2 regions of the Pandoraea commovens genome follow, and region 1 is predicted to be linked to the other one. Evidence: predicted binding sites of a transcription regulator. Region 1 holds the regulator's gene; the other holds the start of a gene.
What was found. The regulator HrcA, encoded in region 1, represses chaperone genes, less so after heat shock. The targets are predictions, from matches to a motif close to TTAGCACTCNNNNNNNNNGAGTGCTAA.

Region 1 (3,999 bases):
GGATGTCGGGTGAGGCGTGGAGTCAGTTCTGCGGCGTATCTTCGTCGGAGATATGCTCGTTCCAGTGCAGCTTGCGGCGCAGCGTCGCGTAGTAGTTGTAGCCGACCGGATGCAGAAACGTCACCTGATGCTGGGAGCGGCCGACCAGAATCTGGTCGCCCTGGCGCAATTCGGCAAACGATTGCATATCGAAATTGGCGCCGACTTCGCGACCGCCGGTAATCGTGATGACGATGTCGCTCGAATCCGGCAGCACGATCGGACGGTTCGACAACGCATGCGGTGCGATCGGCACGAGCACCACGCCGCCGAGGCGCGGATGCAGGATCGGGCCGCTCGCCGACAACGCGTAGGCCGTCGAACCGGTGGGCGTAGCGACGATCAGGCCGTCGGAGCGCTGCTTGTACATGAAGCGGCCGTCGACGTCCACGCGCAGCTCCACCATCCCCGAGATCCCCGAGCGGTTCACGACCACGTCGTTGAACGCCAGCGTCTCGAAGAGCGTCTGGCCGTCGCGTTCGATGCGGGCGGCCAGAAGAGTGCGTTGTTCGGCTTCGAAATGCCCTTCGAGCATGGCGGGCACGACCTGACGCATCTCGTCGAGCGGAATGTCGGTGATGAACCCGACGCGGCCGTGGTTCACGCCGATGAGCGGCACCTTCGATGCGGCCAGTTGGCGGCCGACGCCGAGCATCGTGCCGTCGCCGCCGACGACGACGGCCACGTCGGCCTGCGTGCCGATTTCCTGGATGTCGAGGGTCCGGTATGGATCGGCACCTGCGCCGATGTTATGCGCGGTGTCACGCTCGAAGACGACATGATGCCCACGCTGGGCGATGCATGCCGCTAGCGTGAGCAATGGTTCGGCGACGCCGTCGGCATGGTACTTCCCGACGAGCGCCACGGTCTTGAAGGGGCTCCCAGTTTTCATGCCGCCATTACACCATAAGTCGATGACAGCAACCATCGCCAACGCACGGCCTGCAACGGTTCCTGTGGCCATGCAGAGCGAGGCCCGATTTAGGGGGAACAGGCCCCGCGTTTCGCGTTACAATTTTTGCCATGCTAGATCAACGTGCGCAAACGCTTCTCAAAACCCTGATCGAACGGTACATCGCAGATGGCCAGCCGGTCGGCTCGCGCACGCTCTCGCGGTTCTCGGGCCTCGACCTGTCTCCTGCGACGATCCGCAACGTGATGTCCGATCTCGAGGCGATGGGTTTCGTGGCCAGCCCGCATACGTCGGCCGGTCGCGTGCCGACGCCGCGCGCTTACCGTCTGTTCGTTGACACGATGCTCGCTGTGCGCCCGCTCGAAGAGGCCGTGCTCCAGCTTTCGACGCAGGTGCAGACGAGCCTGCAACCGGCCGGACCCCAACAGCTGGTGGCTTCCGCCGCACAGGTGCTCTCGCATCTGTCGCAATTCGCGGGCGTGGTGCTGACCCCGCGACGCAGCCAGACTTTCCGTCATATCGAATTCCTGCGTCTGTCCGACAAGCGCGTGCTGCTCATCATCGTCACGCCCGACGGCGACGTGCAGAACCGCATCATCCTGACGGAAAAGGATTATTCTCCGGCGCAACTGGTCGAAGCGGCAAACTACCTGAACGCCAACTTCGGCGGTCACAGTTTCGACGACGTGCGCACTTATTTGCGTGGCGAACTCGATGCTCTGCGCTCGGACATGAGCGCGCTGATGCAGGCCGCCGTGCAGGCGGGCAGCGACGCCATGGCCGACACCACGCGCGAGAGCGTACTGATCTCGGGCGAGCGCAACCTGCTGGGCGTGGAGGATCTGTCCTCGAACATGGAGCGTCTGCGCAAGCTGTTCGACGTGTTCGAGTCCAAGACCGGCCTGCTGCAACTGCTCGACGTGTCGAGCCGCGCGCAAGGGGTGCAGATCTTTATCGGCGGCGAGTCGAGTCTCGTGCCGATCGAGGAGATGACGGTTGTCACGGCCCCGTACGAAGTCGACGGCGAGGTCGTCGGTACGCTCGGCGTGATCGGGCCGACGCGCATGGCGTACGAGCGCGTCATCCCCATCGTCGACATCACCGCCAAGCTGCTCTCCAACGCGCTGAGTCATCACTGAGCGGTGCGCTGGCGCGTCCGCGCATTGGCCCATCCGTCGATTCGCCCATTCCCGGTTACAACCCCGTAGCATTCCTTTACACGCTGTCACACACGGCAGGCTTAGGCTTGAAGCGTCACTTGCGGCGAGGTCATCTGAAGTTGTCATCGGGCTCGCCGGAGGATTCGGACAGAGCAACAAGGTGGCTGAACGCCAACGCCTGCAAGCCGCGCACGGCATGCCCACCGAAAGGGCCCGGAGTGTTTATGAAATCCCTGATTTCCTGGCGGACGACGGTTCGCTCCCTTGGCGTCGGGCTGGCGCTGGGTCTGCTGGGCGCGGTGGGTGCGCCGGCGGTGGTGATGGCGCAGGCACAGGCGCAGAGCGCCGATCCGCCGGGGCGCGTGGCGCGTCTCTCCGAGTTCGACGGCACCGTCACCTACGCCCCCGCAGGCACGAGCGACTGGCGCTACGCGGACCGCAACCGTCCGCTCACGACGGGCGATGCCATCTGGGTCGACCGCAATAGCCGGGCCGAGATGCACGTGGGCGGCACGGCGGTGCGCATGGGCGCGTCGACCAGTCTGACGCTGTCAGCCGTCACCGACCAGAATGTGCAACTGAACGTAACGCAGGGCACCGTCGGTGTGCGCCTGCGCAGCTTCGATCCGAATCAACCATACGAGATCGATACGCCGAATCTGGCATTCGTGCCGCAACAGGCCGGTGAATATCGTGTGGATGTCGATCCGAACGGGGTGACGACGGTGAGCGTCTCGCGCGGTGCGGGCACGGCGTACGGACAAGGGGCGTCGGTCCCGCTCCAGCAAGGTCAACGGGTCGCGTTCGTCGGTCAGAACCTGACGCAGCAGCAGACCGGCCCGCTCACGGCCGACGCTTTCGATCAATGGATGCGCGATCGCGACGCACGTGAAGACGCCTCCGTCTCCGCGCGTTACGTGCCGCGCGACATGACCGGCTTCGAGAGTCTGGACGACTACGGTTCGTGGCAGGAAACGCCGAGCTACGGCGCGGTGTGGGTGCCGTCCAACATGCCTTCGGGCTGGGCGCCTTACCGCACGGGGCATTGGGCCTGGGTCGACCCGTGGGGCTGGACTTGGGTCGACGATGCGCCGTGGGGCTTCGCGCCGTATCACTACGGGCGCTGGGCTTACGTGGATGCCCGCTGGTGCTGGGTGCCGGGGCCGGTGGCAGTGCGTCCGGTGTATGCGCCGGCGCTGGTCGGCTGGGTCAGCGGCAGCAGCGGCGGGAACCAGTGGGGTGTTTCGTTCGCCGCCGGGGGCGTGGGACTCGCGTGGTTTGCGCTTGGGCCCCATGACCCGTACCGTCCCGCGTATCACGCCAGTTCGTCGTACATCACGAACATCAATCGCTCGACGATCGTTCGTACGACCAATATCACCAACAACATCAACGTCAACAACATCTACGTGAACCGCAATGTGCGGGGCGCTGTGTCGACGATGCCCGCGCAGGCGTTCGTGCAGGGACGCCCCGTGGGTGCGCCGACGGCTCTGGCTGCACCGCGTGGTGCGCAGACGTGGCGCGTCGGCAATACGCCGGGTGTGGCCCCGGTGCAGCAAAGCGTGTTCGGCAACAGCCGTCCGGCAGCAGGTGCGCCGCCTGCGGGCGTGTTCAACCGGCAGGTGCTGGCGACGCGCGCGCCGGTCGCCCGTGGCATGCCGTCGCGTGAGCTGACGAGTCAGTTGCACGCCGTGCCGAACGCGGGTGGTGCGCCGCTGGTGTTCGGTCAGAACGGGCAGCAGGTGCGCAATCTCGGCGCGGGCGGTCCGAATGGTCCCAATGGCCCGAATGGCCAGCCACGCATCGCCCCCCGTGTGACGGTCGTCAGCACGCACGGGCCGGTCGGTGCGCCGATTGGGGCGAACGGTGCGATGCCTGCGCTGG
Region 2 (3,999 bases), 1.8 Mb from region 1:
CACCGCGTAGTCGGTGCGTTGTTCTTTCTGGTTCGGGAAGCCGAACAGCGTGAACGATGCGGGCGGCTTGGCCGTCTCCCATTCCGCTTCGATGGCCGCGAGCTTCACCTTCTGCACTTCGCCTGTGGTGTAGCCCGATTCGTCGCCCAGCACGATGACGGACAGCGTGGACGCCAGACCGAAGCCCGCTGCGACCGCGAACGAGCGCAGCGCGAACGGCACGTCGCGACGCTTGAGCAGGTACCACGCGGAGATGCCGAGCACGAACATGGCGGCGGTCACGTAACCGGCCGAGAGCGTGTGCACGAACTTCACCTGAGCGACCGGGTTGAACACCACTTCCCAGATGCTGCTCAGCTCCATGCGCATGGTCTCGTAGTTGAAGTGCGCCCCGATCGGATTGTTCATCCAGCCGTTGGCCACGAGAATCCACAGCGCCGAGAGGTTCGAGCCGAGCGCCACCGCAAAGGTCGTGGCGAGGTGGCCGATGCGCGAGAGCTTGTTCCATCCGAAGAAGAACAGGCCGACGAACGTGGCCTCGAGGAAGAAGGCCATCAGCCCCTCGATGGCGAGCGGCACACCGAAGATGTCACCGACGTAATGCGAGTAGTAGGCCCAGTTGGTGCCGAACTGGAATTCGAGCGTGAGACCCGTGGTCACGCCCATCGCGAAGTTGATCAGGAAGAGCTTGCCCCAGAACTGGGTCATGTCCTTGTAGATCTGCTTGCCGGTCATCACATAGACCGATTCCATGATGACGAGCAGCCACGACAGGCCCAGTGTGAGCGGGACGAACAGGAAGTGATACAGCGCCGTTATGGCGAACTGCAAGCGCGAGAGGTCGACGACTTCGCTACTGATCATGGCGGACACCTTGATTTTTGGTGGGGGACTGCGCTTCGACGGCCTGCGGCCCGATGAGGGCGCGGGCCACGACGTCCGGCGGCAATTGCATGTGCTTGGCCATTGGAGCGTCGAAGAACGCGTGCTTCAGAATGAACAGGAGTACTACCTTGATCGCCAGAACGATCAGGATTTCGAGGGCAAAACGGGAAGGGCGGGTGCGCCAGCGCCGGATCGTCCAGGCGACGATGCCCGTGGCTGCCGGTGAGGCCGTGGCGTGAGGCTTCAGACTGCTAGGAGAGTGGGTGTCCATCCGTGACGGCTCCTGGCGTCGAAAGTCGTGTTGTTGGGAACAGCGTCGACTTTCGGCGCATTTTGCCTTATCGCTTGAAAATGTCAAACCGCAGCGCACGGGGGCGGATGACACGCAGATGACGCTGGTTCGATGCGGATCTGTCGTTGCGAGCAACGGCGGATGAGAAGCGGATTCGAGACAAGGGTCCGGCGCGGCGAACGGCCCCCGGGCCGTCCTTCGCACGCAGCATGGCTACGTACGAGCCGATTCTATCGACGGGCTCGATCGCAGACCTTGCGATGCATCAAGTCGGGAGCAGATGGCGGATGAACTTTCGAAGTCCAATAAAAAAGCCCCGCGAACCTCTCGGGGCTTCACGGGGCTTAGCTGTCGGCGAAGTTCCGTCGACTTGGGAATCGCAGTGTCATGTGGCAATTTGTCGCTGCCGTCGACACCCGATCCCGGCATTACGCGTAGGCTTGCAGCGCGCCTTTCATCTTCTTCATGGCGGCCACTTCGATCTGACGGATACGCTCGGCGGACACGCCGAACTCGTCTGCCAGTTCGTGCAGCGTGGCACCACCGCTGCCGTCGTCGGCGACCGACAACCAGCGCGCTTCGATGATGCGGCGGCTGCGCGGGTCGAGACGGCCGAGTGCCGTTTGCAGACCGTCGCTCTGCAGATGGTCACGCTCGCGTGCGGCGATCACGGCGGTCGGCTCCTGATGGGAGTCGGCCAGATAGGCGATGGGGGCGAAGCTCGCGCTTTCGCCGTCGTCGCTGTGACCTTCGAGGGCGATATCGCCGCCCGACATGCGCGTTTCCATCTCGATGACGTCTTCACGCTTGACGTTCAGATCGCGTGCGACCTGATCGATCTCTTCCGGCGTGAAGGCCTGCAAGCCTTGCTTCTGGCTACGCAGATTGAAGAACAGCTTGCGTTGGGCCTTGGTCGTGGCGACCTTGACCGTGCGCCAGTTCTTCAGCACGTATTCGTGAATCTCGGCCTTGATCCAGTGCATGGCGTACGACACGAGTCGGACACCCTGCGTGGGGTCGAAGCGTTTGACGGCCTTCATCAGGCCGATATTGCCTTCCTGAATCAGGTCGGCGTGCGGCAGACCGTAACCGAGGTAATTACGCGCGATCGAGACCACCAGACGCAGGTGCGAAAGCACGAGCTGGCGGGCGGCTTCGAGATCGTCGTTCTCACGCAGACGCTTGGCGAGCGACTGCTCTTCCTCGGCGGTGAGCAGGGGAATGCGATGGACAGCCTGAATGTAGCTGTCGATATTGCCCAGACTGCCCGGCAGCATCAGCGCCGACGGGGCAAGTGCAAGGGCACGCGAATTCGGCGCCGTGCCGGTGGCCGGCGTCGTCGGATGCTTGGTGGCGGCAGTACTCAAGTGGTGGACTCCTGGTTAGCCTCTGGGAAAGCATTTTAGCACTCTCTTTCGATGAGTGCTAAAGACGTTAGAACCCTTACCGGACGGGAAGTTTCCGGCTTCTTGGGGTTTTCCAGCACCCCCCGTTAAACGGGAGAAGTCACTGGCGCAAACGTGACTCGGATGGTGTAAATTGCAACCCAAGCCACGAGCGTAAAGTGATGGCGAAGGATGGGAGGTCAGCATGGCGGGAAAGCACATTGACGCGGTACGACAACTCGAATCGGCGCGCTTCGAAGCGATGATCGAAGGCGATGTCGATGAGCTGGAAAAGCTCCTCGCGGACGATTTGTTCTACGTGCATTCGAATGGCAAACGCGAGACGAAGCGCGAATTTCTCGACGCGATCAGCTCCGGCCGCCGCCGTTACCTAGACATCGACGTCGACCCGAAAGCGCAGGAACTCCGCCAGTTCGGCGACACGGTGGTCGTCACCGGCAAGCTCAAGGTCGAACTGGAAACCGCGACCGGTTCGCTCGCGTCGCAAATGACCTACACGGCAGTGCACAAGCTGCTGGCTGAAGCCTGGCTCGTCATCTCCTGGCAGGCAACCCGCATGGCGTCAGCCGACTGACCCGCCCGGTACTCTCCGGGCGTCCTCTCCAAAACAGAATATTTGATGTGTTTCGGGATGAAATGTTCCGGAAAAATCGAATTTTTCTGTGATATTTCGATTTTGTGACGAAATTCGCGCGAGTTATCCGACGTTGCGCGCGTAATTCGTTTCAATGCGTCGATGACGCACTTAGCCCGATGGCCTGACGGATCACTTCAACCTGGCGGGCGATGGGGGCGGGCACCGGAACCTCGCCAGCGAGAACCGCCTCGATCCACCGGGCAGTGGCCGGGGCGTCGGCCGCAGGAAGCGACGGCGGTACACCGGTAGCGCCTTCCTCGGCTTCCTGCCATGAGCGGTATGCCCCATCCGAAAACCCATCGATTGCCGCCTGACGGCGGGCGTCCGCGACCGGTTCGCCTTCCGTTCCACGCGCTAGCAGCACGCCCGGGGCGGCGCTATTGGTCGCATCGGCAAACATCTCGCTCAGCGTCTCCCGGTACTCCGGGTGCGTGTAGTTCACGAGGCGCAGCGCAGGCCCGGCGAACGGCTGCAAAAGCTTGACGACGGTGTGCCCGGAATTTCGCACGCCGAGTGCCGCACGCATCTCCAGCAGACGTTCCAGCGCAGGCGACAACGCTGCAATCGGCAGATAGGCGACGCGGCGAGTGCGCAGCGCCTCCTCCGCCTCGGCGGCCGATTGGCTCGCGGGATGACCGAGTTCCGCGAAGATCGCCTGCGTGCCGACGCGATTCGCGCCGCTGTGATGTTGTCCGTGCACCAGCACCGGGATGCCGTCGCGCGCGAGCAGCAGCGCCAGCAACGGTGTGAGGTTCGGCTGTTTGCGTGCGCCGTTATAG

Region 2: the regulator HrcA is predicted to act here: its motif matches at 2,580-2,606, upstream of rpoH (RNA polymerase sigma factor RpoH).

Annotation. Positions count from the first base shown of each region.
Region 1 is NZ_CP102780.1:4,782,231-4,786,229, reverse strand. It holds gene NTU39_RS21490 (NAD kinase) at 23-1,003, opposite strand; gene hrcA (heat-inducible transcriptional repressor HrcA) at 1,063-2,091, shown strand; gene NTU39_RS21480 (DUF6600 domain-containing protein) at 2,337-3,999, shown strand, end outside.
Region 2 is NZ_CP102780.1:594,211-598,209, forward strand. It holds gene NTU39_RS03130 (cytochrome ubiquinol oxidase subunit I) at 1-864, opposite strand, end outside; gene cydP (cytochrome oxidase putative small subunit CydP) at 854-1,156, opposite strand; gene rpoH (RNA polymerase sigma factor RpoH) at 1,606-2,544, opposite strand; gene NTU39_RS03145 (nuclear transport factor 2 family protein) at 2,768-3,157, shown strand; gene ybiB (DNA-binding protein YbiB) at 3,309-3,999, opposite strand, start outside.